One region of the Paenibacillus sp. J31R122 genome, then DNA from elsewhere that is predicted to be linked to it. Evidence: a T-box and tRNA genes for the amino acid it is inferred to sense, from the RefSeq annotation. Region 1 holds a T-box; the other regions hold tRNA genes.
The links. A T-box is a leader RNA that pairs with one kind of tRNA and senses whether it is charged. The one in region 1 lies ahead of leuS (leucine--tRNA ligase), so its partner is inferred to be a tRNA-Leu.
Positions count from the first base shown of each region.

Region 2: it has a tRNA-Leu gene. The T-box ahead of leuS (leucine--tRNA ligase) is inferred to sense a tRNA for this amino acid. The anticodon was not compared.
Region 3: it has a tRNA-Leu gene. The T-box ahead of leuS (leucine--tRNA ligase) is inferred to sense a tRNA for this amino acid. The anticodon was not compared.

Region 1 is NZ_JBWDNM010000007.1:1,369-11,547, forward strand. Features, by position in the region: gene AC0YN7_RS12775 (DEAD/DEAH box helicase) at 1-989, opposite strand, end outside; gene AC0YN7_RS12780 (YwbE family protein) at 1,118-1,318, shown strand; gene AC0YN7_RS12785 (hypothetical protein) at 1,470-1,772, shown strand; gene AC0YN7_RS12790 (GNAT family N-acetyltransferase) at 1,881-3,077, shown strand; gene AC0YN7_RS12795 (CynX/NimT family MFS transporter) at 3,150-4,391, shown strand; gene AC0YN7_RS12800 (hypothetical protein) at 4,443-4,898, shown strand; T-box leader at 4,947-5,193, shown strand; gene leuS (leucine--tRNA ligase) at 5,259-7,697, shown strand; gene comER (late competence protein ComER) at 7,738-8,577, opposite strand; gene AC0YN7_RS12815 (ComEA family DNA-binding protein) at 8,769-9,359, shown strand; gene AC0YN7_RS12820 (homocysteine synthase) at 9,449-10,179, shown strand, end outside.
Region 2 is NZ_JBWDNM010000001.1:721,763-731,941, reverse strand. Features, by position in the region: tRNA gene AC0YN7_RS02870 (tRNA-Val) at 486-561, opposite strand; gene AC0YN7_RS02865 (S-layer homology domain-containing protein) at 696-1,652, shown strand; gene AC0YN7_RS02860 (uracil-DNA glycosylase) at 1,719-2,405, opposite strand; gene rnhA (ribonuclease H) at 2,418-3,071, opposite strand; gene AC0YN7_RS02850 (hypothetical protein) at 3,115-3,723, opposite strand; tRNA gene AC0YN7_RS02845 (tRNA-Leu) at 3,765-3,850, opposite strand; tRNA gene AC0YN7_RS02840 (tRNA-Ile) at 3,871-3,947, opposite strand; tRNA gene AC0YN7_RS02835 (tRNA-Met) at 3,985-4,061, opposite strand; gene AC0YN7_RS02830 (hypothetical protein) at 4,172-4,339, opposite strand; gene AC0YN7_RS02825 (ABC transporter substrate-binding protein) at 4,558-6,060, opposite strand; gene AC0YN7_RS02820 (ABC transporter ATP-binding protein) at 6,066-6,941, opposite strand; gene AC0YN7_RS02815 (ABC transporter permease) at 6,947-9,868, opposite strand; gene AC0YN7_RS02810 (efflux RND transporter periplasmic adaptor subunit) at 9,872-10,179, opposite strand, start outside.
Region 3 is NZ_JBWDNM010000008.1:99,694-109,872, reverse strand. Features, by position in the region: gene AC0YN7_RS14955 (carbohydrate ABC transporter permease) at 1-799, opposite strand, end outside; gene AC0YN7_RS14950 (extracellular solute-binding protein) at 893-2,620, opposite strand; gene AC0YN7_RS14945 (ABC transporter permease) at 2,724-3,671, opposite strand; gene AC0YN7_RS14940 (glycerophosphodiester phosphodiesterase) at 4,040-4,762, opposite strand; gene AC0YN7_RS14935 (MgtC/SapB family protein) at 4,807-5,535, opposite strand; gene AC0YN7_RS14930 (helix-turn-helix domain-containing protein) at 5,802-6,608, shown strand; gene AC0YN7_RS14925 (phytanoyl-CoA dioxygenase family protein) at 6,744-7,640, shown strand; tRNA gene AC0YN7_RS14920 (tRNA-Leu) at 7,852-7,936, opposite strand; tRNA gene AC0YN7_RS14915 (tRNA-Glu) at 7,987-8,061, opposite strand; gene AC0YN7_RS14910 (hypothetical protein) at 8,152-8,466, opposite strand; tRNA gene AC0YN7_RS14905 (tRNA-Leu) at 8,701-8,785, opposite strand; tRNA gene AC0YN7_RS14900 (tRNA-Lys) at 8,841-8,916, opposite strand; tRNA gene AC0YN7_RS14895 (tRNA-Glu) at 8,967-9,041, opposite strand; tRNA gene AC0YN7_RS14890 (tRNA-Ser) at 9,133-9,223, opposite strand; tRNA gene AC0YN7_RS14885 (tRNA-Asn) at 9,229-9,304, opposite strand; gene AC0YN7_RS14880 (SprT family protein) at 9,345-9,818, opposite strand; gene AC0YN7_RS14875 (hydrolase/acyltransferase) at 9,932-10,179, shown strand, end outside.

The sequences.
Region 1 (10,179 bases):
CCGATGCGGTGAATATATAGCTCTCCATCTTGTGGCACATCATAGTTATAAACATGCGTTACACCTTCGACATCCAGGCCGCGTGCAGCAACATCCGTTGCAACAAGAACTTGAAGACGCGCGTCTCTGAACCGTTTCATAACTTGCTCACGCTTAGCCTGTGTCAAATCGCCATGGAGTTCGTCAGACTCAATGCCAAGATCTTGCAATGCTTCATTTAATTTTTTGGCGCGAACCTTTGTCCTGCAAAAAATAACCGCCAAATAAGGCTGGTGACGCTCAAGCAAGTGTACGAGCGCCTGCTGCTTGCCGCGATCTGTTGTTTCAATTACAACCTGCTTGATGCTATCAAGCGTTACGTTCGTGCTGCGAACTCGAATATCAACAGGTGATTTCATATAGTCAGCTGCTAATTTACGAATGGCATCTGGCATCGTCGCTGAGAAGAGCATCGTTTGACGCGCTTTTGGCGTTTGTGTAATAACGCTCTCGACATCAGGCAAGAAGCCCATATGAAGCATTTGATCAGCTTCATCAAGAACAAGCATTTGAAGCTTGCCGAGGCTGATTGTCTCACGTCTCATATGATCCAGAAGTCGTCCAGGTGTAGCAACTACGATATGCGGCGAACGCTTCAGCTTACGATTTTGAGCTTCGACATCTTGGCCGCCGTATGCAGCTAGAACATCTGCTCCAACAGACGGAGCCAGTTTTTTTAGCTCGCTAGTTATTTGAATGGCAAGCTCTCTTGTCGGTGTTAAAATCAGAGCTTGAACCTGTTCTTTTTCTACATTGATGCGTTGCAATATTGGCAACACAAATGCAATGGTTTTACCTGTTCCTGTTTGTGCTTGCGCAATGACATCCTGCCCGTTCATGAGCAGAGGAATGGCTTGCTTCTGAACCGGAGTAGGTTCAGTGATACCATCCTGATGAAGCAATTCACATAACTTGGGCGATATACCCAGAGCGCTGAATGCGGTAGACATTAGTACATTTCCTCATTTCGTTTACATCGTTTGACGTTAAGTATAACAGTTGTCCCCTTATTGTGCATCATAACCTTATATATGATATGCTAAAACCGACATCAGTAGCAGCAAAGGAATGATAAAATATGAACGGAACAGAACGTTCGGCGATCAAAGCAGGTCTTGCAGTGCATATCGTGTTAAAGCAAGATCAACGTACGGGAAAGCTGACACAGGGCATCGTAAAAGATATTTTGACCAACTCACCAAAGCATCCCCATGGAATTAAGGTTCGTCTAACAGATGGTCAGGTAGGCAGAGTAAAACAAATCGTTGCACAACCATAGGGGAGCGAGAAACCAAATATAGTGCTTTCGAGGTTAGTTTGCTAAGCGAAACCAAAGTTAATGCTTTCGAAGATAGTTTTGCTATGCAAAACCAAAGTTAATGCTTTCGAAGATAGTTTTGCTATGCAAAACTTTAAGGAGTGGCGGCGCAATGGCATTTGGCATTACAAGAAAGGAAATGGAGCAATGGAAGGCGAGTGTCGCAAGCCGTGAAATTGCTTTTTTAACACATTTCTGGATTGATCCTCGCTTTCCTGGAATGAGAACCGTGACGAAAGTCGGCTGTGCCGATTTGGATAAGCTGTCCCGTTGGTGTCTAGATAACGACTTAAACCCTCGATATATTCATAAGAGATCACAGTATCCGCACTTTGATTTATTCGGACCTAAGCAGCGTGAGGTATTGCTTCGAGCGAACCATCTGGAGCAACTTGAGAGATTTGGCATCAAGTGAAAACTGTCCGCCTTCGAGCTGAACGCTCAATGAGCGGTTTTTTTGCTTAAAAAGGCTTATTAAAAGGTCTGTATTATAATCCTATTTTATAATTAAGGGGATAGGCATATGGTCATAAACAGGGATGAGCTTCTGAGGGAGTTTGGTGAATGGACAGCTTTTATAGCAGATCTAGGAAAGTTCAACGAACAAGTATGGAATCAAAGTATTGCACCGGGAAAGTGGTCTGTTCGCGAGGTAACCGCACATATTTTGCAGTGGGATCGCTATTTCTATGAGACCGCTGTTTCTAAATTAGGATCAAATATGCCGTTGACGCTTAAGCATATGGATTATGATGAATTTAATGATGCTGCCAAAATATACAGTAAAAGCGTTTCAGTATCAGATCTCGTTCAACAAGCTGTTCAGATTCGCAATCAAATCATAGATGAACTATGGAAGCTGACTGATGAGCAATTCGAAGCTCTTCTTAGAGATGCGGACGGGCACACTTTTCAGGCTGCTCAATACGTCAAAGATTTTATTTGGCATGATCAGCATCATATCTGGCAAATCAAAAATCGGCTTCATTTTCGAATAGAAGAAATGAGTCTCAATGGTTGGCCAGCTTTGCAAACTATTACTTATGACGGGTGGCTGCTTCGATTTGCTGAAGGCTATACGAAGCGCTCGAATTCAATCAATCCGATCTATGGCCATCAATTGGAGCTTGATTTGAAAATAAGTGAATGTGAAAAGTTATATACAAATCAGCAATTACGTACTGTTTTTAAAATAACGCCCTTTGTATACCCATCGAATCTTGATGAAAAGCTGCATGCTCTTGCCTATGAAAAAATCGATCATACACTTGTTAAGACCATTCATCTAGAAGTTGTAAACAAACCTGTTCACTCGGACATCCAGATCGAAGAGCATTTAACCGAGTCATGGATAGATGCGGTCACTGCTTTTAACCAATTAACCGAGCAGCAAAAAATAGTTACCCGCAAAATGATGGAGCTCTCTCCGCTCCTTAAATGTTTTGCTGTGCTGCACGATAATGGAGTGCCAGTTGCTTGCGGGCTAGCCGTAATTGAACAGGGCTGGATCGGCTTATATGATATCGTGACTGATCCAGACAGTAGGGGCCGCGGCTATGGAGAGCAGCTTGTATTGAATATTTTAGATTGGGGCAAGAAACAAGGCGCAACAGAAGGCTACCTGCTAGTAGTGAAGGATAATGCTCCTGCGAACCGATTGTACGATAAAATTGGCTACACGCAGCGATACGACTATTGGTACAGAGTTAAAACTGATTGAAAAATTAATCATATTATTTTCAATAAAACACATCTTAGAATTCTAACCAGCATGAGAAAGAAGGATTTTTTTGTGAAAAAGTACAGATCAGATTTGACTTCGGCTTCATCATCAACCTCATCACCACAAGTCTTAACAAGCTCTTGGCTGTTAATGCTCGGTATTTTGCTAATTGCGGCTAATCTTAGAGCACCGATTACAGCTGTCGGACCTATTGTGTCTGATATTCAGCAATCATTAGGTATTTCAAGCACAACAACGGGCTTACTTACAACGCTGCCGCTTCTTGCTTTTGCTTTTATATCGCCTTTAGCACCGCGGATAGCACAACGTATTAGTACGGAGAACACGTTGTTTATCGCTATGATTGTACTTACAGGAGCCATCTTAATGCGATCATTGCCTTCCATTGCGGCTTTGCTAGTAGGCACGGTTTTGCTTGGCATGGCAATCGCGATAGGCAATGTGCTGCTGCCGAGCTTGATTAAGCGTGATTTTCCGATAAAAGTGGGTCTTGTGACAGGTTTATATTCTGTAGTTATGAATTTAGGAGCAGCTATTGCTTCTGGCTTTAGCATTCCGATTACTGAGCAGCTTGGCTTTGGTTGGCAGGGGATGCTTGCTTGCTGGTCGATACTTGCCCTTATTGCCACAGTCGCTTGGCTTCCCCAAGTGCGCAGGCTTGGTCGTAATCAGTCAATCCATATTATGAATTATAAAAATAAAACTAATCTGTGGACTTCAGGATTGGCCTGGTATGTGTCGTTATTTATGGGGATTCAGTCCTTTTTCTTTTATGTAAATATTTCTTGGCTGCCAGAAATACTGCATGATCGCGGCATGAGTCCTGTCGATGCAGGCTGGATGCTTTCCTTGCTGCAATTCGTAAGTTTACCGGCTACGTTTATTATTCCTGTGCTGGCTGGTCGTAAAGCGAGTCAGCGCGGGCTAGCGCTAATGACCGCATTGCTGCTCGTCATTGCGTACGTGGGTCTGCTGAGTGGCGGAAGTGCAGCTCTTATACCGGTATGGATGATACTGCTTGGTATTGCTGGAGGTTCAGGATTTAGCTTGGCGGTTATGTTTTTTGTTCTTCGGACAAGCAGCACAACACAATCTGCCGAGCTGTCGGGGATGGCACAATCGATGGGTTATTTATTAGCGGCTGCCGGACCGTTTTTATTTGGTCTATTCCATGACCTTACGAAGGAGTGGACTCTATCACTAGTCATGCTGGTTGGCTTAACGATAGTATTTGCAGTCGTAGGTTGGAACGCAGGTGCGAATAAAAGCATACAAGATCGCAACAAATAATGGGAATGATTCGTAATAGTGGATACAGCTATTATTTTTTGGAGGTGTCCGATGCTTTATAACTACCTCATGAGAAGTAAAAAGTGGCTCATATTAGCTGCTTGTTTATCGTCTATTTTAGCGGGTGTGCTATATTTATATGGAAATGGAGCTCTGTTGGGATTTCAATTTCTCGGACCTGAAGCGGGATCTGAACGAGAAGTCGTTCAATTTTGGGGAAAAATATCGATGGGACTAGGGCTCACACTGCTTGTTACTACCCTTAGCCCTGCTAGAATGAAAGAGCAAGTTAATGTTGGATTGCATATTTTAATATTGATCCTTTTATTTATCATTCAACTGCCTCCTATCGCATTATGGCTGCTTGTTGTTATTCTTGGATATTCAGACGGCATTGTTGGACTTATACTGCATAGCGTTCTGCTTCTAATTATCGTTAGAATTGTTACGTTAGGTGAGCGGCAGGACACGGGAATTGAAGGAGTACGTCCTAACCCGATCTCTTGACATGGCGCGGCTGGATCTTTATAATCGTGAATAACCATGTTTAATGTATAATAAGCGTTGAAGAGGAACAGTAGTTTCGTGAGCAAGGCCTAGAGAGCCGGTGATATTGGTGCAAGCCGGACCTGCTGCGGAATGAATCTCGCCTTGGAGCTGTGCGATAATACTGTCGAATGTTGATCATCGATAATGAAACGTACCGTTTGGCCTGCGTTAAAGGCGACAAGTGAGTGATGGGCAAAGCATGCCTATTGCTAACTAGGGTGGTACCACGGGAGAAAAGCCTCTCGTCCCTAGCGTTAATCGCTAGGGACGAGAGGCTTTATTTGTTTAAATGCGTGAAATATTTTGAGGAGGATTCACATGAGTCAGGAACAGCAAATTCAAGGCTATAACCCGCTTGCTATCGAGCCGAAGTGGCAGCAATATTGGGATCAAAACAAAACATTTGAAACAACAGAGGATGCAAGCAAACCGAAATTTTACGCGCTGGACATGTTTCCTTACCCTTCAGGAGCGGGACTGCATGTTGGTCATCCAGAAGGTTACACGGCAACAGATATCGTATCTCGTTACAAAAGAATGAAAGGCTACAACGTTCTTCATCCGATGGGCTGGGATGCATTCGGCTTGCCTGCGGAGCAGCACGCGTTAGATACAGGTCAGCATCCGCGTGATATTACGTTCAAAAATATTGACAACTTCCGCAGACAAATTAAATCACTCGGCTTCTCATACGACTGGGATCGCGAAATTAGTACAACGGACCCTGAGTACTACAAATGGACACAATGGATTTTTATACAATTGTACAATAGAGGACTTGCATACGTAGCTGAAGTGTCAGTGAACTGGTGTGAGGCGCTTGGCACAGTGCTTGCGAATGAAGAGGTCATAAACGGTTTAAGCGAGCGTGGCAATCATCCGGTAGTTCGTAAGCCGATGCGCCAGTGGATTCTTAGAATTACGGAATATGCGGATCGCTTGCTTGACGATTTGGAAGAGCTGGACTGGTCAGAGAGCATAAAAGATATGCAGCGCAACTGGATTGGTAAATCAAAGGGCGCAGAAGTAACTTTCGAGATTGATGGTCATGAAGCCTCTTTGGTTGTATTTACAACTCGTCCGGATACATTGTTCGGAGCGACATATTGCGTATTGGCCCCTGAGCATGAGCTTGTTGCCAAAATAGTAACAGATGATCAGAAAGCAGCAGTAGAAGCCTATCAGGTTGCAGCAGCACGTAAGAGTGACCTGGAGCGTACCGATCTAGCAAAAGATAAATCAGGCGTCTTTACAGGCGCGTATGCCATTAATCCTGTGAACGGCGTGAAAACACCGATTTGGATTGCGGACTACGTACTAGCGGGGTACGGAACTGGTGCCATTATGGCCGTCCCGGGCCATGATGCTCGCGACTGGGAATTCGCAAAGCAATTTGATCTTCCGATTGTCGAGGTAGTTCAAGGCGGAGACATTTCAAAAGAAGCGTATGCTGGGGATGGACCGCATGTGAATTCCGATTTCTTGAATGGACTAACAAATGTAGATGCAATTGCTGCTATGATCGAGCATTTGGATGCTTCCGGCAAAGGTAAAGGCAAAATAACCTACAGACTTCGCGACTGGCTGTTCAGCCGTCAACGCTACTGGGGCGAGCCGATTCCAATTCTTCACCTGGAAGACGGCTCCATGAAGCCTGTACCAGAGGATCAGCTTCCATTGCTGCTTCCGGATGTTGATGCGATCAAGCCTTCGGGTACGGGAGAGTCACCTCTTGCGAACGTAACGGAATGGGTAAACACGATTGATCCAGAGACCGGAATGAAAGCGCGTCGCGAAACGAACACGATGCCGCAATGGGCGGGCAGCTGCTGGTATTACTTGCGGTTTATTGATCCGAAAAACGATAAAGAAATTTGTTCCCCAGAAAAGCAAAAGGAATGGTTGCCGGTTGATTTGTACATTGGCGGTGCGGAGCATGCTGTACTTCATTTGCTGTACGCTCGTTTTTGGCATAAAGTACTTTATGATATCGGTGTTGTTCAAACGAAGGAGCCATTCCATAAGCTAGTCAACCAAGGGATGATTCTTGGTAACAATAACGAGAAAATGTCGAAGTCACGCGGCAACGTTATTAATCCAGATGATATCGTAAACGAGTTCGGCGCGGATACACTTCGCATGTACGAAATGTTTATGGGGCCCCTTGAGGCGACTAAGCCGTGGAACACGAACGGTGTTGAAGGAACATACCGTTTCCTAAGCCGTGTATGGCGTTTGTTTATTAATGAGGACGGCAGCTTGAATGCCAAAATTGGCGATAGCGAAACCAGCGAGGCTTTCAAGCGCACATGGCATCGCTCGATCAAAAAAATTACCGAGGATTATGATAACCTGCGCTTTAATACGGTTATTAGCCAGCTGATGATTTTTGTCAATGAAGCTTACAAAACGGATGTGCTTCCACAACGCGCGATGGAAGACTTTGTTCAAATGATCTCGCCAATCGCTCCTCATATTGCGGAAGAGCTTTGGGAGAAGCTGGGACGAAAAGATTCTATCTCCTATGCGGCTTGGCCAACGTATGAAGAAGCTTGGACTATCGATCAGGAAGTAGAGATCGTCGTGCAAGTAAATGGAAAAATTGTTGATCGTGTTTCGATTGCGGCTGACATGGATGTTGCGGAAATGGAAAGCATGGCGAAGGAGCTAGAGAAAGTGCAAGAGCTCATTGCTGACAAAACGATTCGTAAAGTTGTTGCGGTAAAAGGCAAGCTTGTCAATATAGTAGCGAATTAACGCAAACCGAAGAGGTGAGCGGGCTCTAGCTGAAGAACAGCTATTGTCCGTTCACCTCTTCGACGATAAAGGCAGTTGAAACCTTCGTTAAATCTTCATTAAATTTGGAATGTGTCGTCCGAATAAGCTGGTTGAATACACCGCTGGTTTCACGCTGCAACAAGGCGAGTGCTTGGGCTGTAATACCGCCTGGAACAGCGACTCTTTCTTGCACTTGTGCCGGTGTCAGTCCTCCTTGTGTGAGCAGCAAACCGGTTCCAAGCAGCATGGCGCTTGCTACCTGGAGAGCTTCTTCGCGACCAATTCCTGTTTCATCTACTGCTGCCTCTACAAATTGTTCGAGAAAGAACGAAATGAAAGCAGGTCCACAGCTTGATAAATCCGACACTATGCGAGTATAGCTCTCATCAATTCGCAGCGGCTCGCTAATGTAAGATAACAATGACTCCAGCGTAGTCATATCTTCTTCTTGCATTCTTTGTCCATAAATACAGAGTGAAGCTCCGCTCCATACATAATTTGTAATGCTTGGTATGACCTTTGCTATTTTGCAGTCTAATTCTCCTTCTAAGTGGGCAATCAGAACCGGACTTGTAATGGATACGATAATTTGGTCCGAGGTAATAACAGGCTTTAAATCGTCAACGACTTTTTTGAATTCATGCGGTTTGACGCATAGAAAGATGATATCGTTGCCGCAAGCAGCTCCGGCGTTCGTATATTCGGCTCTTATGCCGGAATAACGGTCGGCCAATGCTTGCGCTTTTGCAAAAGTGCGGTTGCTGACAGTAATTTGAGCAGGCGAAAGAGCGCCTGATGCGATTAAAGCTTCTATGAGCAGGCTTCCCATCGTGCCCGTCCCGATAAACCCGACATTCATGCTGAACCCTCCTATATGGTTTTGCACATGCAAAACCAGTGTCACCTAAAAGAGAAACGCATATGTGAAGCATGGTCATTCCCTTAAATTAGGAAGCGATTTGTATGCTCTCTTACCTTATTCAATAGGACTTGTTTCATATGTCAATAAATTGTTAATGAATATTTCGATTTGAAAGGAGCTGCTCTTTCATGAGGGAACCGGCATGGGGATTATCAGCAAAACGCATTCTGCTAGCGACAGTTTGTATTTTAGCAGCTGTCAGCTTATTGTCTCTCGCGTTGATGGAACCAAAGCGACTTCAAGGAGAACGATGGGTTCCTTTAAACGATGAGGTGGAAAGAGCCCTTGTTGCAATGGAGAATGTTGACGATAGTGGCGTTTCGAGCGAGCTGAAGATTGTCAAAGACAAAGATGCAAATGATGCAAACGATTCGGGAAAGGAAGGGAATGTAAAAGATTCAAAAGAAGCAGAGAGCGGTGGCGGGGCTGGAGATCAAGAATCTGTTGAACCAGCAAGCGAGAAGACTAAAGATTTAATTGAAGATTCTAGCTCGAAAGAAGAATTAGCGACCACCGTAAACGGGAAGCTGGACATCAATAGAGCTACGGCTGCTGAGCTGGATCTGCTAAAAGGAATTGGACCTGCAAAGGCGGAGGCTATTGTTGCCGATCGAGAGGAAAATGGTTATTTTAACTCAATTGATGAGTTGCTGCGGGTAAAAGGGATTGGTAATAAATTACTGGCAGGTATCGAAGAAAATATTGTCGTTCGTCCATAATTGTGAGAGAATGGAAGGAAGCGGACTTTTGATAGATTCCGCTTATATTACTAGTTTTGATAGGCAAAATGTATAGGAGGAGTTAAAACATGTCAGAACAACGCAAGCTCTCTCTAGAAACGCTATCCGTCCACGGAGGCCAACAAATCGATCCGACTACGATGTCGCGCGCGGTACCTATTTACCAAACGAGCTCATTCGGATTCAAAGATACAGATCATGCTGCGAATCTTTTTTCACTGTCTGAATTCGGTAATATCTATTCACGTATTATGAATCCGACATCGGATGTATTCGAGAAGCGGGTAGCAGAGCTTGAAGGTGCCCCTGCAGCCTTGGCGGTTGCGTCCGGACAAGCTGCAACTACATACGCGATTCTTAATATCGCAGGTGCCGGTGATGAAATCGTATCCTCCTCCAGCATCTATGGCGGAACGTATAATTTGTTCGCGATTACGCTTAAGAAACTAGGCATTACTGTTAAATTCGTTGATCCATCCAATCCGGAAAATTTCCGCGCAGCGATTACAGAACGCACGAAAGCGGTGTTCGCGGAAACGATCGGTAATCCAAAGGGAGACGTTATTGATTTGGAAGCGGTTGCTGCTATCGCTCATGAGAACGGAGTTCCGTTTATTGTCGATAACACATTCCCAAGCCCATACTTATGCCGTCCGATTGAACATGGCGTAGATATTGTCATTCATTCCGCTACAAAGTTTATTGGCGGTCATGGTACATCTATTGGCGGCGTGATTGTAGACGCGGGCAAGTTCGATTGGAAGGCAAGCGGTAAATTTCCTGGCTTGACTGAACCGGA
Region 2 (10,179 bases), on a different contig from region 1:
TCTGTAAAGAAGATTTTCGCTGATGTTAGGCCCTTCATATAGTTCTGTACAGCAGCGACTATAAACGATAGAAAATACCGCACTCTATTTTTAGAGTTCTATTAATACACAGCGGCAAGTCAATGTGCTCTTCCAATCATGTACCGTCCCATAAGCCTGGGCCGAAATACGGAACTAAATACTAAAACAACACCAATGACTATTGTTTTATCAAGTAGTTGCTTGCTTGCAATCCAAAGCCTTTACTTGGCTAATAAGCGATTATAATGGAATGTGCTGGACATTAGCGGCAATAGTATAGATGTTAGAATAAAAAGCCGACCTATGTGCATTTGTTTATCCATTGAAGCAGAGCTTTGCATTCAAATTCATTAAAATAAACATTTTTACATCATATTTACATCAACGCTCTTTCATCCAATATTGCTTATAAAAATAAAAACAAAAAAAGCCTTGCTGGACAAGGCTTTACGAGTTATAAGTTATGGTGATCTGAACAGGGTTCGAACCTGTGACCTCCACCCTGTCAAGATGGCGCTCTCCCAGCTGAGCTATCAGATCATATTAGCGACAAGTAATAATATATCAGGATTCAAAACTTAAGTCAATAGTAATTTTTTCAAAATGTTAAGCAACAATATGACAGTGAGTTGCGTCAAATAAGTGCTGCAGCAAATTAAAGAAGAGGTGATCGTATGAAGAAGCGACCGTTATTAATTATGACTTTAGTAGCCATGATGCTTTTGACGCTTGGACAAACCGTGTGGGCATTTAAAGACGTAAACAACGATCCAAATGCACAAAAAATTGCTGAACTAAAAAAGCTAGGTATAATTAACGGCAATACAAAGAATGATACATTTGATCCACAAGGAAAACTAACCTACGCGGCTGGCATTTCCATGATCGTACGCGGATTGGACATCAACATTGACCATATTCGCTTCGTTAAAGCACCAAAAGCAAGCGACTCTTTCCCTAACATTAAGGATGATGCTTGGTATTCCGATGCCTTCATTATTGCTAGCTTAAACGGACTTGAAATTCCTAAAACAGTAAAAGCTAGCGACAAAATGACGCGCGAGCAGTTTGCTCACCACTTATTTAAAGCCATGATGAAGAAAGGCGACTATGCCTTTACTGAAATCTTCATGCTGATAGAAGACGAGGGTGAAATCAATAAAGAGTATATGGACAGTATTCAAAAACTGCTCATCAGCAAAATTGTCACGTTAGATAGCTCGAACAAGTTTTATCCGAAGCAAGCCATTACACGCAGCGAAGCAGCTGGATGGCTTTATGACGGCATCAAATTTGTAAAGGAGACCACTCCTATTCCTGAATTACCTGAGCAACCAGCCCTTGATTTAAAACTATCTGTTACCTCTGTAAACGCTGATGTGAACAAAGTAACCATCAGCACGCAAGTTGCACATCCTGGTTATGGTATTCGTATCGCCTCTATAGGTTTCGAAGGTGATAAAGCCATTATCTATGTAGAAACGACACTGCCTGATCCAGATAAAATGTACCCTCAAGTCATTACAGACGTTCAAGTATCTACTTATGTAGATGCTAAATTAAAACCAGTGCTTCCAGAATCAATGGAACCAAGTAATTCAGGATCCAGCACAGGCATCATTGCGGAATAGAGAACTAAGGCTTCTCCACTTATCTGATTATTTAATCAGATAGAGGAGAAGCCTTTTTTCTTCCTGTCAGTGCACCTCTAGCTCTGAAATCGTCCAGTCTACAGCAGCTCTACCAACACTCTCAAGATAGGTATTCGCTCGAGAGAATGGTTTGCTGCCAAAGAAGCCCTTTCTAGCCGCAAACGGGCTCGGATGCGGCGAAGCGATAATATGATGCTTATCCACATCAATGTTCGCCGCCTTCGCTTGAGCATGCTTACCCCACAGTATAAACACGACAGGCTCGTTACGCTCGTTTAATGAGGATATAATCCGATCCGTAAATTGCTCCCAACCAATCCCTTGATGTGAGTTAGGAGCCCCCTCCTCAACCGTCAGCACCGTATTAAGCAATAGCACCCCTTGCTTTGCCCATGAATGTAACGATCCATGCTCTGGAATTGAACAGCCTATGTCATCATGCAGTTCTTTATAAATATTTTTTAGTGATGGAGGAATTCGAACTCCGGGCTGCACAGAGAAACTTAATCCATGTGCTTGTCCAGAACCGTGATACGGGTCTTGACCTAAAATAACAACGCGCGTTTCTTCATAGGGCGTGTAATTTAGAGCGCTAAATATGTCCGAAATTTCGGGATAAATGACAGCTTCCTTCGATCGCTCTACTAGAAAAGCCTCTATCTTCTTGAAATATGGTAGGTTGAGCTCATCTTGTAAAATGCGTGACCAATCGTTATCGAAATGAATAGACAAAAAAATCCCCTCCTATTTCCTGCCGAAATCCGCTCTAATTTCCCCCCACTCTTCTGTATTCCACTTCAATATTTTATTATCATACTTATTATTGTGAAGCCAATCCGTTGCCCAGTCCGTCAAAGCCCAAATCTTCGCGGTCGACGCGTCGCGCGGCAATGTCGAGGCCGTCTTCTTATTGCGAATCCAACTGAGCGCAGTTCTAGAGTCACTATATATCGTTTGAGTGGAGCCCTTTTTCTTCAAATAATCGAGTGCATGCACAACTGCAATAAACTCGCCTAAATTATTCGTTCCATTTGGAATCGGTCCCACGTAGAACAAAAGGTCACCCGTCTGCGTATCAACCCCTTTGAACTCCACAGGCCCAGGATTACCTCTCGTCCCTACATCGACTGAGATGCTATTATAATCGATTGTTTGTTCGCTTACTATAGATTTCTGCTTCTTTCCTTCAGTGTATGGCTTAGCCTTACCAGAGGCCTTCTCTTGTCCCCAGTAGCCCTTCCAGCCTTCCTTAAAAGCAACAGCCGCTTGCTGAGCTGATTCAAATGATTTGAATTTTGCTCCGGTAAATCCGTTCACCTGCTCCTGGCACTCTTTCCACGTTGTATAAATACCAGGTCTGTTGCCGACCCATACGACATAATGCTTACTTGCTGCCATTTACACGACTCACTCCTTCGTAACTGTATATTTTGATATCTATTTATTTTAACGCTACATTTTTATCAAACCAATTATAAAAATAATCATGAATAAACTGACCAACTATACTGTATGGAGCTAATTCTTCCTCAACAAACTGATCCTTACCCCTAATACTAAAATATAACCAAAGAGCCACAGCCTCTGAAAATTGCTCTGAGCTGTATTCTACACCATTCCGCAGGTCAGCGATATATTGCATGCAATCGTCCATCGCTACTTCACCCTCACTATTAAATTCTTTTAGTTTTATTTTAAAATAAGTATAGAGCAATAGGAAATTTTTATTTCCTGATAGAACAGTACTAAAGAGTGCAGTTGAAACAGACGCAGACATAATTAGCAACTTCCATCGCTCACCATTCTCAACAATTGTAGGATCGTTCTTAAATCTCTCCAGCAATTCGTTATGTAAAGAGTCCTTTAATGCAAAAACTTGCGCATAAAGCTTGCGTGAGCTGTCCTTTAACTGGGCATCAAACTTATCGTCTCTTATCAAATAATCCGTCCCCTTCCGTTCTTTATTATAACGCATATGTCTTGAAAGAAAAAAAACCCTATTTCTTAACTTGTAATTAGCAAGTCGAGAAAAGGGATTCTTTTCTTTCATATGTACTTCTTAAAACTTGGTACTGCTAGATTGTTCAGGTATGCCGAGGACGGGAATCGAACCCGTACGGTGGTCACCCACCGCAGGATTTTAAGTCCTGTGCGTCTGCCAGTTCCGCCACCCCGGCATGGAGATAAGCTTTACAAATGGTGGGCCCTGAGGGACTCGAACCCCCGACCAATCGGTTATGAGCCGACCGCTCTAACCAACTGAGCTAAGGGCCCTCGAAAACGTATATTTCAACGTAGTCATCGAAAGGGTTGGTTGCGGGGGCAGGATTTGAACCTGCGGCCTTCGGGTTATGAGCCCGACGAGCTACCGGGCTGCTCCACCCCGCGACGTGTTTCCATTTGATTTGAAGCTTATTGAATTGGCGACAAGAATTACTATACTATATTCGACCGTTTTAAGTCAAGCATTTTTATAAATTAATTTAAAAACAATTTTTTCATGGAATAAATCGTACACCGTATCGTCCTTTTCTCGATCGAAATACCTCAACTTCATTTGGACATTCGTACCCGTATATCCAATAATCATTTTCCATACGTTTGACAAGGCACCCGGCTTGAAACTTCGTTTCATATAGTCGGACCCAATACACCCATCTTAACATCGAACCCCTCCTGATGCATATGCACTCCAGTATTTTTCGCCGATTGATCTTAACTTATTGTCATTAGAATGCCCAAATTCGGATAAATCAAGCAAAAGAATTCGAACATAATCTGCCTTTACTTCGTTACTCCTAAGTGATTGAAAAGATCAATAAACAAACAGAAGAGCGACCCAACGACATTTAAGTCATTGGGTCGCTCTTTGACATTTAAAAGTTTATCTCATCATTGGACTAATGACGCCGCCTCCGCCACCTGTCGGATTATTCTTTATCTCTTCAAGGATAGCATTTCCTTTAGTCTCCCATTCAGCAAGTGCCTCTTTTGCAGTCTTTGTTCCCTTCAGCACTTCAGCGAATAACTCATAGGCAGGCTGCTGAGCATTCCAAATTCCTGGTTTTTCATTGAAAATTCTATCCGCGTTCGAATTAGTTGGTGGCAGTGGCTTTAGAGTAGTGAAAGCGTCCATATTGTATTGCAGTCCGCCAATTGGCTTCAGAAACTCTTTGCGAGCAACCATCTCATACAAACTTCTTGATTTCAGCTTAGCCCACTCTTTACTGTTCGAGTATTTAATAAATTCCCAGGCATCCTTCGAGTTCTGTGCATTAGCATTAATTCCCATTAGTTGATTTAGGCCAATACTTCCTCCCGTGGTAGGATCACTTGGGTTTGTAGGCACCGTAACGACATCCCAATCAACTGGTACAAAATCTTTTATTTTCGAAGCGTTGTCCGAAGCTTTCTTAAGCTCATTAATATAGTAATATTCACCTATTGTCATGGCAACTTTACCTCTAATGAACAAATCACCGTAGAATGGATCGTTGCCATCCGTTTCGCTTCTCTTCTCGTTTATTAAATTAAAGTATTCTTGATTTGGTACAATATTATCTTTATGAAGCGAGGAAACACTGTTCCATACTGATTCCCACTGATCGCTGTTCACAAGCATTTTCTCGCCTTTGTCATCCCATGTCTTCAACTGCAGAGCTTGGCCGTAGACTTGAGTGTCGTTAAATCCGTCAGACTGCCAGCGATTAAATGAGAAGCCAAACTGACGGTCTACCCCTTCTCCTTTAGCCACTTGACGAGCTTTGTTAAGCACGTCATCCCATGACATTTTGTCGGTTGGAGGCTCGATACCCGCATCTAAGAACATCTTTTTATTATAAAAGAGTGCGGATGAAGTAAAGGTAGGAGTTAAAGCATAAATGTTGTTATCTCCCGCTGCTTTGATTCCGTCGATTACAGTCGGAACATAATCGGTCAAATCAAATTTATCCTGTTGAATGAGTGGGTCTAGCTGCTGCAATAAATTGTCTTGTGTCATTCTACGCAGCATATTGTAATCCAGTACAACCACGTCAACTGGGTTTTGGCCCGTCAGCATTTCTTTCATTTTTTCATACGGGTCTGGTTGTTTTTCCTGTTTTTCTGGATCAGTTTGTTGATACCGTTGATCATCATAACTGATGGCTCCAACAATTTCAAATTGTACGTTTGGATGTGTCATTTCAAACATATCAGTATATTGTTGACGGAAATAAGGCTCATTCTCCGCTCCGCCATACAATACGCCAATTCTCAGCACGCTTGTCTCCGCTGACTTGTTCGAGCCGCCGCTACATGCTGCAAGTAAGCCCACAGACAATGCTAGTGTTAAGCTAAGAGCTGCAAATTTGCGAATACGTAAACCAGGAAACCATTTGTTATTCATTCGATTTAACCCCCCAGTGATTTAGGCGGAGTAATAACTATCCGCTCTCCGTCAAACTCCATTGTCGCTTTGTCTTTAATATTCAATGCAGATAAATATTCTTTAGGCACCTGCAAACGTCCGACTTTATCGATGACGACAAAAGCCTCGTGCACCGACTGTAGTCCACTCACAGTTGGAATTTCAACCTCGCCTATTTTTGGATTACGTTTAATAAACTCAGTGCTTGTAAGTCCATCACGAATGGCAACAACTCGATCTACTTTGCTTGCAAGCGTCAAATCATGTGTAACAATTACAATCGTTATTCCGATTTCTTTATTAAGCCTTCGGAATATGCCCATGATTAAATCGGAGGTCGCTGTATCTACAGACCCTGTCGGCTCATCCGCGAGCAGAAGCTTCGGTCGGTTGGACAATGAGATCGCAATAGCAACCCTCTGCTGCTCACCCCCAGAGAGCTGATGCAGCTTGTTATGCATGCGCTCCTTCAGCCCAACCCACTCCAGCAGCTGCTTCGCATACGCTCGATCAACCTTACCAGATAGCATCATCGGCATTTCTACGTTTTCCAATGCTGACAAATACGGCAGTAGGTTACGCGCATTATTTTGCCATATGAAACCTACTGTTTCGCGCTTGTACTCCACAAGCTCCTCTTCTGTAATCTTCAGCAAATCCCATTGACCGACCCGCACCTGTCCAGCAGAGGGCCGATCAAGACCACCTAACGTATTCAGAAGTGTCGATTTACCGCTGCCGCTATTCCCTATAATGGCCATTAGCTCGCCAGCATTCACCTTCAAATTAAGGCCCTGAAGCGCTACGACTTCAAGATCATCCGTTTTGTAAATTTTCACTAGTCCTTCGCATTCGATCATAGCCGTTAACGCTCCTCTCCCATTTTGACCGCTTGATGCACTCTTAGCCTGCGAATATGCAGGAAGAGCAGTAACGCACCGGTCAGCATCATGAACCCTACAACGATGAAGAGCTGGTTCGTATCATTGGAGTCAAAGACTACTCTGAACGGAGGAACCGTTTCTGCAACGTTTTCGGTTGTCTGCAAGAATGGTAGGAAAAGAAGGCTGACAGCTTTACCGATCAGAACACCAAGTCCTATCGCTAATCCGGCTGTGAACAACTGCTCTAGAAGAAGCATGCCTGTTAACTGTTTGCGTGATAAGCCCATAGCCCTTAGCACACCGAATTGAACGACCCTGCCTGACAAGTTAAAGAACCAAAATAAGACGTATCCTGCTAAAGTAATAACGACCGAAACGAGAAAGCCGAGACTTAATATCCCAAAAACTCCGCCTCTGGAAGGATGTTTCGCTTGCGAAATAAGTTCGCTTCTTACGTCCTCCACTGATGCTAGCTCAATACCTGATTTTTGCAGAGATTCAATAATAGGTGCAACCTTCGCGTCAGGCTCCATCTTCAACCATACTTCATATGGCATCAGTGGAAGCTGATCGTAAAGATAATCTAAGTTCGTAATGATAAACGGCGACTTATCAGGGTATTGACTCGGCCAATAAGGAAGAATTCCTGTTATTGTAAACTCGAGCATGCCTTCAGGGAAGCCCACTGATACGATATCGCCTAACTTCAGCTGATACTTTTCTGCCACACCTGTAGGAATAAGCGCACCATGCTCATATTTGCCTAAATTATTCAGATAAATGTTAGGATGAGCAGGATACAAATCATCACGGAACCAGGCTACATCGTCAAATTCTGAGTTATCGATACCCATAACTGTACCTTGACCAATCGACTTGCCTGACACAACGACATTGCCCTTGGTCTGCATGACACGTGCAGCTGCTTTAACACCTTCTAGCGAGCGGAAGAGCTCAAAAGGAGGTTCACTATATAAGACTCGTGTCGGTACGGTAGTACCTCCACCGCCGCCTCCGCCAGGTCCTCCGTTTCCTGAACCACCTCCTGTGCCGCCTCCTGATCCTCCGCCAGCGCCACCTCCGCCTCCTGATCCTCCGCCTGAACCGCCGCCAGTTCCTCCGGTTTTAGTAATTTCCGGTGATCCTTCCCAGACGGTTTGAACGATAACGTCGGTTCCATATTTATAAAGGATCCGTTCAGTTGAGTTCAAATCAATCGTTCTAGCGGCAGAAGCGTTGTAAACGCCAAGTCCAAGCGTCAGAACCAATAAAATCATAATCGGATAATAGCCCTTAGTTGAGCGCGATAATTGCGTTAATGTTAAAAATAGCGGTACAGGTAAAAATTTGCGGCCAAGCCAATGAAATAGCTTTAGCAACCAAGGAAATAATCTTAGGAAAAATAATCCTAATGCAAAAATCGCCAGCGCTGGTACGAAAAACAGAAAAGGCTGAACATTCAGCTGATCCGTAGTCATTCCAGTCTGAAACGTCAGCATTTGACGTTCATTAAACATGTACCAGCCATAGCCGGCAGCAGCTAGCAGCAATACATCTAAATACCAGCGTTGCCATACGGGTCTACGATCGGAGCGAGCAAGCTCTTGCTTGTAGCTTACGATAGAAGAGCGAGCATACATGATAGCTGGAATAATAGTTGCAAGCAGTGCTAGTAATACGGCTGCCCCGCCTGCAATAATGGCCTCTGTAGAGAAGCCGACAGGAATGGATTTACGGCTGACGAACGACAGAAACCCATTTGCTGAACCGATGCTCTTCGCCATAAACCATCCAATAAATGGTCCTATCGCGAGCGCAACCGCTCCTAACAGCAAACCTTCAAGCAAGTAAATCCAAATGATTTGTCTTGTACCGGCTCCACGACTTCGCAGAACGGCAATGTCACTTCGCTGCTTATCAAGAGATTGACGAGCATTCATTGCAATAAAGAAAAAGACCATAGCAAGCATTGGTGCCGCAAGAGTGAACAACAACGTTTGCAGCTGCAAGCTTTGCTTCTTAAACTCAGTGAGCGTAGAAGCGAATGAGATTTCCACCCTTGTGTCTTTAAGGCGCTGATATAACTCAATATTGAGTCGCTCCAGCGTTCTGCCAAGCGGTGTTAATTGACTGGTTTTAATATTTGATAAATCAAACGCATAATACCAGCCTGCGTTGTGAAGCGGAATATTCTTCTTGGCAAGCAGCAGCTTCATAAAGGCTTCTTCACTGATTTGAAATGTGCTCAGCATGCCTTCAAGGCCTTGATACCAATAAGGATCCGTATCAAGCAATGGCTTAACTGCCCCGACGATTTTGACCCTTAGTGTAAGATCAAGTCCGCCGTATACCGGATATTCAAACACATCACCGATATGTATATCATTGCGGTACATTGCTTCCTCTAACATGACGGCTTCCAGCAGCGATTCGTCGCCCTCTGTATTTACAAACCACCGACCTTGAGTCAGCTCTGTCTTCCCTTCCAACCCAGACATCGTCATAATTGACATTTGTCGATTGCGTCCGGCATCAACCTTAGAAGAATCCTCTGGAGTCACCTCAGAGCTTCTAATCGAATAGCTCTTTACGAACGTTTCAAAAGGAAATCCGAGTTCTTTCGGAACATCCGTAGTGATGTATCTTTCTAGCTCTGACAATGCCGGTAAATCCGTTTTCCCGCCAGCGGGTGACTGATACCGCATTAACAAAGAACCCGCAGGTAAGCCTACGCTCTTCTGCTGCAGCGATTCGGCTACAACCCTTTTTAATGCTCCGTCCGCATACATCGGTATGCTGGTTGCAAAAGCTACCGCTAAGGTCAGTCCCGCCAACGTACTTATGGTTAGCCAGCGAGTGTTCCACATTTTGCGGAACAAAAAACGAAACAGCGGAATTCCCATTGGCTATCGACCTACAACTTTCTGCCCCGGCTTTAACCCTTGCAAAATTTCGATCTGCGTCGAGGTCTGTTGACCTACTTCCACATCAACTTCACGTTTGCCATCAGCTTCAACTACCTGTACATAAGTACGGGAACCAATCGTGCGTAACGCGGAAGGAGGAATAACAATAGCATTTTCTGTGCGCTTAGTAATAATATTAATCGATAGAGGCGCGCCTCTATTCAATCCTTTTGGCAAGTCTTTAATATCGACAATGAGAAAGTCCTCTGGGCGTTCAGGCTTCACTTCACCTGGCATCCCCCCCATGC
Region 3 (10,179 bases), on a different contig from region 1:
AATTTCCGGTAACTGTTATTTTATCAAGCAAATCGTATCTGACTCCCGCTGCTTGGCTGAGTATATCCCGCATCGCTTCCGCACTCGCCAGCATTTCTTGCAATAGCGTGGAAAGCGGACGTAGCTCGGCTTTGCGAACGTAAAAGGCGCCGGTGAACCAATCATTCCAATGACCAACGGCCGTAAACAAACCAATAACCGCAATAACCGGTCGACTGAGTGGCAATATAATGCGCAAAAAGATGGAGAAATCATTGTATCCATCAATCCGTGCCGATTCTTCCAAGCTTATATGAATTTGTTGGAAGAATGTGCGGAAAATGATCAAGTTCCATGCGCTGTATAAGCTCGGGATGACATATACCCAAATCGTATTCGTCAAATGGAGCGAATGAAGCAACATGTAGTAAGGGATAATGCCCCCACCGAATAGCATTGTGAAAAAAATAAACATCATAACATATTTCACACCAGGCAATGTTTTGCTCTTTAATGCATAAGCTGCAGCCGCAGTCAAAAAAACGCTAGCAATCGTACCAACAAATGTACGAAATATAGAAATCCCGAATGCTGTTGTGATATTGGCCGCCTCAAATGCCTTACCAAAGTTTTCCAATGACCACACCCTCGGCCAGAAGTAAATACCGCCTCTTTCAGCGTCTTTTCCAGCATTGAAAGCTAGCGCAAGAATGTTCAAAAAAGGAAGAATAATCGATAGACATAATGCAATAATTATCAAATAGTTTACTAATTTGAACGCTTTTTCGCCTACGCTAAGTTTATAAAAATCGTTTCCCACGTTCCTCCCCCTCCTCCTTGTGGTAGGTAATGCGACTTTATTCCACTAGGAATAAAGCCGCTTTACCTTCCTATTTATTAATAATTAATACGCTCAGAAACCGATTGGTGTTTTAGGATCGGCGTTTTTCTCGGTAAGAAGCTTCAGATAGTCGTCCAATCCGGCAGCTTTCAGTTGTTTCAACGCGGAATCCAAAATCTTCTTCGCTTCATCTATATTCTTACTATAATAAGAACGGATGAGGCTATCGTTGTAGTTATCTAGCGCAGCTTTCAGTTCCGTACTTCTATCGAACTCGCCGAGGAACGCAATCGGCGAATACGCGTCGGTGATAACTGCATTTTTATATTTCTCATCCCAATGCCAGAATTCCTGCGCCAATTGCCCTCTTTTCTCCTCTTTCAGACTGTCTCCATTTTCCAATTCGCCGAAATCAGCCATAGCATCCCAGTCTGTGCCGCCGAGTATATTTCCCCAGCCATTGTTTACGCCACTGAACCCAAGTTTTTTGGCTTCATTCGGATCGCTCGCTAACAAATCGAGCACTGATTGGTTGACAACCGGGTTACCGTCTTTATTAAGCGTATAATCGCGACCTTCTAAACCGTATTTCCAAAGCAGCTTACCCTCTCTACTTGCGAAGAAGTCGGCTAGTTTAACAATATCTTCTGGGTTTTTCGTTGTTGCAGGAATCGCCCATGCGCCACCACCGGATTTGAATGACACTTTCATTTTGTAAGGGCCATTTACATCATTGATTGGACCAAGCGGCAGGTAGTGCAGATCTTGGTTGTAGTCTTGGTAACTGTGTGTGTTGGAGATGATCGCCCAAGTACCGTTAATAGCACCTTCCGATGAACGGCTTTCATCCATTGTGAACATTTCAGATGAAATCAACTTTTCTTTCAGCATTTTTTGGAAAAACTCTGCTTTTTTCAGAGCAAATTCTGTCTCTGCCTCATGAAGTATTTGCCCATCTTTCGTTTGATTGATGCGCTGATCTTGACTTCCCCACATCATGTCAGTGAACAGTTGTCCAGCATCCTCACGACCATTCATTCCCCAATATCCAGGGCCGATCGGTGTTACGTCTTTGCCGTTGTTGTCTTTGAAGTTACCGGCTTTAATTTTCTTAGCCAATTCATATACTTGCTCACTCGTTGTAATTGTGCTCGGATCGAGGTTCAAGGCTTCTGCGATATCCTTGCGAATGAAAGGTCCGCCGACCATTTTATTTGTGATAGCACCGCCTTCTCGGTTAATGTTCATATGGACAAAGTATGATGAACCATTAAATTCCGGACGGAACATAACGCCGTATTTCGTATCAAGCGGTAAGTAGTCATCTTGCAAATATTTGCTGTATATTTTCGTATTCTTTAAGAGCGGTGTTAGGTCGGTGAACATGCCTTCACGGGCTGCCTTCAGCACGACTGGCATTTCCGGTCTACCGCTGTTATTAAGGTAAAAGGCAACGAAGTCTGGTAAGTCATTCGCCGCAATACCTGCAATCAAACCATCAATAGAGTGTTCAGCCTTCATGATCTCGATCTCGTAATCGATACCTGTCTGCTGTTTGATTCTTGCTTTGATTTCTGGGTTCATATCTTCTGTGTAATCGTCTGTACCCATGAAGATAAGCCCTTTGATCTTACGGTCGGCAATCCAAGTAGCCGGTTTTCCTTCAGGTACAGGTTTAACCGAATCCGTGCCGCTAGGGGCTGGATCTTGGACGTTGTTCTTGTTGCCATTGGAACAACCCGCGATCAACAAACTTGCCACTAAAGGAATTGCAAAATACTTTGCCCACTTCTTGCTCATGCGTTTTTCCCCTTTTCAAAAATGTTTTTTATGAAATACGCCAGAAGACGTCTCCCACTGAATGGATGGTCATACCGATTATATGGTAACGTTTTCATAGACATTACCATAGTGAAGTATCAGAAACCTTGCGGGAGATCTTATTCACCATAATGACTAGGATCAATCCAATTACGCCTTGCAGCATGCCAATGGCAGTCGCATATCCAAACTGGCCTTCTCGCAAACCAACTCGAATAATATAGGTATCCAAAATATCGGAGAGATGCATGTTTCCCGGTGTTCGAAGTAAGTAAAGTTGGTCGAATCCAGCGGACAATATACTACCCACCGACAAAATGAAGAGGATTACGATAGTCGGGGCAATAGACGGTAAAGTAATGTTCCAAATTTCCCTGAGTTTACCGGCTCCATCCATTTTGGCCGCTTCGTACATATCCGGATTAACTCCCGCAATCGCTGCCAAATAGATGATCGAATCCCAACCAATAGACTTCCATAGATGACTACCGAACATGATCTGGTAAAAGTATTGTGGGTCCATCATGAAGAAGGTACCACCATCGCCGCCCATACTTGAAATTGCTTGATTCAGCAAACCTGTATCGGGAGCTAGAACACGTTGAATTAAGCCCACAACAACAACCCATGATATGAAGTGTGGCAAATAAAGAATGCTCTGCGACACGTTCCTAAACCATTTGTTGCGTACTTCATTAAACATCAGCGCCATTATTATTGGAAATGGCAGGTACAGAAACAATTTCATACCACTAATAATAAGTGTATTTCTGAGTAATTCTCCGCTTTGATACGAATTGAAAAACGTTTGGAAATATTCGAAGCCGACCCAGGGACTTCCCAAGATTCCCTCGTTGAACTTGTATTCCTTAAAGGCTAACAACAATCCGCCCATTGGAATGTAATTAAATATGACGAAGAACACAACACACGGCAATAACATGAAGTACAAATAACGATGCTGTACAATTCTTTTCCCTAACTTGCTTCCATTCTTTTTCCGCTCTTGTTGTAAAGTCATTTGCTTCATAAGACGGAAATCACCTTCTTTCTGATTACTATCTGGTATCGCTACCACAAAGAGACTAATGATTAAATAATTTCTATCCAATCACCCTCTTAGCGAAATGCTGAATTTGTATGCTAGTTGGATTATAGCGGTTAAATTTTGTTTTTTAAACCAATATTTGTTATCAACAAGTAAACTTTTTGTTAAGATTCATTCTCTCAATGGTATCAAGGATTACGACAGAATTCACCTTCTTCCCTGTTAACTATGTGCTTCATTAATCAGATACAGTTTTTTCTGGAATCGATACCATGATGACTAAAATAAAATGCGCCACTTGAAGTAAGCGCTTACCATGAACAGATTATACCAAACTTTTTTCCAATTGGCTACAGTTTATTTAATTCATTTTTCAGTTCAATAAGATCCTTTGGTTCTCTTGTAGTAATGGCGTCTACTTGCATCCTAAGAAACCATTCCATCTCTGACCGAAAGTTAACGGTATAAACCCATACCATCAAGCCTATGGCATGAGCTCTAATTACTACAGGGGGAAGGCAAGTAAAGCCATTCATGTTAAGCCCTACGTATCCAGCTTGCAGAGCTTCACTGCATATAGCCTCCGCGAAATCGCCGTATCGCTCCATTTGTTTGATGGATAATTCATCCGGCGTATTCAGCATTACTTGAATATCAGGATAGCGCAATGTAATGTTATCAGAACATCCTGTAATGAAAACCCGTTTTTGCGCTCCAAATTGGCGAATAAGTCTAACTGTAGGATCAATAGCATCCGCCGTTTTTATATCTAAATTCAATTTCATTCCAAGTGAATCCGACACTCGCAGCACTTGTTCAACAGTCGAGATTTCATGATCTCTATACATCGGATCGAGCAGCGGCCGGACGGCTGGATTATTCAGCTGTTCGAACGTGTGCGTATGAAGATAAGGCGAGTCGTCATGCATTAGGATGGCTATGCCATCTTGGGATACACGCACATCGACTTCAACGATATCTGCGCCTAATTGAATGCCTTCATCAAATGAAGCCATTGTGTTATCAGGATGAATACCACAGCCCGTATGGGCCGCTATCATCGTGTTAAGCATGCGATGTCTCCTCTTTCCAATAATAAAATGATTTCGCTTTCATATTACGCTGAGACGCCTTCTGTTTCCAAGCTTACTACACCATCCATACTAGCTAATGCAGCGATTGATACCTCGTAATTTTTTGTTTTCTTTAACTTCAACTGAAGTCGAATAATTAAATGACGATTGTTTTGTTGATCACCCACTTCATCGTTGTCAATCGTAAGCTTACTGATTTGCAATCCGTTTTGATTCAAGTGCATTAAAACCAAATTCAGACCCGACGATGTTTTTTCGATCTTAATTAATAGCTCACGCACCTTTTTCGTTCGAGAGAATAGCTTCTCGACTTTGTTCAGTAGAAACAAACTTACCACCACCAAGAAGGTCGCTATGACAGCGCCATAGTAAAATCCCGCCCCGGCAGAAAGCCCGATTGCCGCCGATACCCACAATGAGGCTGCCGTTGTCAATCCAGATACCCCAAATCCATTTCTCATGATGGTACCTGCACCGAGAAAACCTACTCCGCTGATCACTTGCGCTGCCAACCGTGCCGGATCTAGTCGAACATTTGGTTCTGCGGCAAAATCAGCAAATCCATACATGGATAACAGGACAATAACAGCAGAACCAAGGCAAACAAGAATGTGAGTCCGGAAACCAGCGGAATGCCCGCCAAGCTCTCGTTCTAGACCGATTAAACCACCAAGCGCCAAAGCCAATAATAGTCTAAGAGTCATCTCAGATAAGCTAATTTGCCATACAGTCGGATCAAATTCGAGGGCCATTTTGTTACTTTTCGCCTCCTTTCACCTTCGTATCGATATCTATCTGGCTTTTTAATGGAAACGTATTTCTTACTTTACTAGACTTCTTTCTATTTCACAACTGCTTTTTCTCAAATTTGTAAACGATTACCGTCAGTCTCTTTTACATGATATGCTACATTTTTAAATAGATACGCTAACATCCATTGAGCAGAAATATGATAATATGATTTCTAATACTTCATGTCTTTGGTTCATCTAAATTTATTAACGCGGAGGAGCCTCAATTGAGTCAACTGATGATCAAGAGCTTTATTGGAACACATCATAAATACTGGGAAGACGCTGAATATTATGAGCATGATAGTGTAGAAATTACGATAATACTCGAAGGCCATGGTCTGTTTCGCTATAAAGCTGCTCAGCATACCCTAGAGCCTGGCCACATCGTTCTCATTCCGCCAAATATCCCTCACTCTTTTCACGCGTTATCACCGATTCGATTCGGCGTACTGCTTATTGAAGGACTATCATCGGAAGCACAGCTGCTATTCAATCAATTACTTTCAACTGAACCTGATGAATCTATTACTCTTCCGCGTATCATTTCTTTATCTAAGTTAGATAAAGAGCAATATGAGTTGTTGTTTCGTCAATGGTTACGTATAGTCTCTTCGAAATTAAAGGAGCCACAATTGCATTACGCTGCGTGGATTCAAGTATTATTGCTATTTATCAATGAACATGCCCAGTCTGATCAACAAGCTCTCTCTATGACGCGGGCTGCCGACTATATACGAGATAATTTACAAAGTGGCATCCACATCGGTGAGCTAGCCAAGTTAGCCGGGTTCACTGAGGACGGCTTTCGCAAGCACTTTTATTATGTATATCAAATGACACCTAAGCAATATCACCAAATGTGCAGATTATCCGAAGCTAAATGGCTGTTAAGCTCATCGGATAAAGATATGCAAGCTATAGCAGAGCTTGTTGGTTTTTCTTTACTGCATTCTTTCTCAACCTGGTTTAAAAAGCTGGAAGGTACTCCACCTTCCGAATGGCGGAAAACCCAAAGATTGTATCATAGTTAATCGTCTCATCTTCATCTGCGGACTCCTCGTCGGTTTTACGTAAATTGTGTATGTTTTTGACTAACTACTTCCTCTATCCCTTTTAGGTACCATTAAGTTAGGAACAAGATCATAACTCTTGGAGGTAATAATCGCATGAATGTACAAATAGGAAACCGAACACTTCAGCTCGGCAGCAAGTATCTAACAGAATTAAGGAACTCTAATGATATTTTTGATGATACTGAGCTGCTCAGAGAGAGACTTCGTGAAGACGGTTATTTACTCATTCGGGGTTTTCATAACCGAGACAAGGTGCTCTCTGCAAGAAATGATTTTCTAAATAAGCTTGCAGTTATGGGGAGATTGGATCCTAATTCTTCACTTGAAGAAGGTGTAATACACTCAGAAAATAAGAGTGCGATGTGGGGTAAAAGCGCAGAGGATCTGAAAGATGACTTCCCCAACTTCCTTGAAGTCGTCAATAGCCCCGCTGTCATGAGTTTTTTTGATCGTTTGTTGGGTGGCCCAACGATGACCTATGATTACAAATGGCCTCGCGCAATCGCGCAAGGTGGAAATACTGGGGCGCATTACGATATTGTATACATGGGCAGAGGCACTAAGGATGTATACACAATGTGGACACCCTTCGGCGACATACCACTTGAATTAGGTACACTCACTATGTGTCTGGGCTCACAGAATTATGATAAAGTAAAAAGAACTTACGGTGAGATGGACGTAGATCGCGATAACGTGGCAACGGGTTGGTTCTCAGAGGATCCGATAGAAATTGTAGATAAATTTGGCGGCCAGTGGGCAACGACAGAATTTCACGCTGGTGATGCTATCATCTTCGGTATGTACATGATGCACGCTTCCTTAAATAATACGACCAATCACTACAGAATCAGCTCCGACACACGCTACCAGCTCGCCTCAGAGCCTGTAGATGATAGATGGGTAGGAGCTAAGCCTAAAGGACATTATGCCTGGGGCAAAACACCGGAGAAGCCTGTTTCAGAAGCTCGTAAGGAATGGGGAGTATAAAGAACCAGTAGAATTTGAAGAAGCAGCCTACGTCATAGTAGGCTGCTTTATATACATCGTGCTTCTAAGTATATATATTATCGTTTCATATTCACTATGTGTATTCAGCAATAACTCGATAACGATAGGAATAGGTCTTATTCTCCATAACAAAACCAATAACAAAAAAGAACCCCTACAAAGTAAGAGTTCCGAAGTTTAATTTAAGTTATGGTGCGGTAGACAGGATTTGAACCTGCACGTCCATTGGACACTACCCCCTCAAGATAGCGTGTCTGCCGTTCCACCACTACCGCACATGTCGTAATAGGCATTCAATCGCATTCACTTCGAGGGATGAAGTAGATGGTGACCCGTAGGGGACTCGAACCCCTGTTACCTCCGTGAAAGGGAGGTGTCTTAACCACTTGACCAACGGGCCATTAATGTCGTTTGGAAATATGCATTCCGTCAAACAACAAAAATTATAATATCAAATTTTCGCTCAGAATACAAGCATTATTTTCAAACTTTATTTAATAAGTTCCGCTTTAAATACATTATCCAATTTATCAGTCGGTGTAAGTCTTTTCTTCAAAGGAACTTTAACATCTCTTCCCAATTCTTTGAAGAATGTTTCTACATCACATTGCACATTATCCAAAATTACAACTAATTCACCTTTACCGATTATGTCTGGATTAATATCAGCCGGAACATTCACGTCAATGGAGTACTTTTTGGTCAATGTGTTGCTGTATCTCGCAAAAATCTCAAGCAATTCCTCATTATTAAAATTTTGAATTGCTGCTTGTCCCTTATTCGTAAAGTTCAAATTCATTTTCACTTTAACATTACCCCTTTTCTAATTAACCATTTTTATGTTGTAATCAGTAACTTCATTGCTCGTATGGTTCCTTACAGAGAAAAGGCTCTCAATGCCTGCGGTGATTAATAAAAGAAAAAGCCACTCTCTAATCAGATTTATGGTCTGAATATAAAGTGGCATCGTATATCAGAATCGTGTGACTAGACGCACACTTCCTAAGTTCACCTTAATACATCGGCAAAAAGTATGTTATGGTGCGGTAGACAGGATTTGAACCTGCACGTCCATTGGACACTACCCCCTCAAGATAGCGTGTCTGCCGTTCCACCACTACCGCACATTTAGGGTTATTTAAAATCCTTCACTCACATTCACTTCGAGGATGAAGTAAATGGTGAGCCATGAAGGATTCGAACCTTCGACACCCTGATTAAAAGTCAGGTGCTCTACCAGCTGAGCTAATGGCTCTCATTGTGACTGTAAAGCAACTCTTGAGAGCTGTTCACTTTGAGGATTAATGGTGACCCGTAGGGGACTCGAACCCCTGTTACCTCCGTGAAAGGGAGGTGTCTTAACCACTTGACCAACGGGCCGTACGATTACTCATGTTTGCTTTAAAGCTCATCAGGCAAATAAAAAAGACCGGATGAACGGTCTCACCGTTGCAAACACTTGTGAAAAATCTGGCGGAGAGAGAGGGATTCGAACCCTCGCACCACTTACGCAGTCTAACCCCTTAGCAGAGGGTCCCCTTGAGCCACTTGGGTATCTCTCCAAACTTGGCTCCCCGAACAGGACTCGAACCTGTGACAACTCGATTAACAGTCGAGTGCTCTACCAACTGAGCTATCAGGGAAAATTAAAAAGTAAAAGTGACAAGTAATAATATATCACTGTTAATCTTTATTGTCAATAAAAATAACAATTAATTTTCCTCGGCATTTTCCGCAGGCATATTTTGCTGGGTCGATCTTCCGCTTACGCAAATACTCCATCCCACATTTCTTGCAAATAAGCTTATAACGATACGGCTGCACCTTGCGTTGTGCACGATCAGGCAGTGATTGGCAATACCTCGCACCGCCTACATGCGCAAGCAGCCCCTTGAAATCAGCATCGCGATGCTGATAGCCCCGCTTCAAAATATGCAAATGATAATGGCATAACTCATGCTTAATTATCTTTTCCGTTTCTTCATGTCCAAAGGTTTCGAGCTGATGCGGACTTATCTCTATATTGTGCGAACGTGTAAAATAACGCCCACCCGTTGCTTTCAGGCGGCTGTTGAATGTCGCCTGATGCAGAAACGGACGATTAAAGAAGGTTATCGATATTTGTTCAACCCATTGCTGCAGCGCTTCGTTTGTCATTGTTTATTCTCCCCCAACTACTTGAATTTTAAAGCCTCCATACGCTACACTGTCAAGTAGGAATTATTAAATATGATGGACGGTAACATACCGGGGGGAGAGTATAAATTATTATGGCAACTATGCGTTACGTCTTATTAAAACAGCAGGACAGCATTTATTTCGTTGAAATGCCCGCTTCACATGCTTACCAGTTGAGCGCGCTCAATCTGCGTCTCCATAAAGAGATCGATAAATTAACGGCTGAGCATGTCCCAAGCCTACCTTACGCGGTAGCGGAATGTAATGATGTCGAACTGCATGACACGTCCATTAACATTATTACAGGACTTGATTACATCAATAATTTGGAACAGGATTT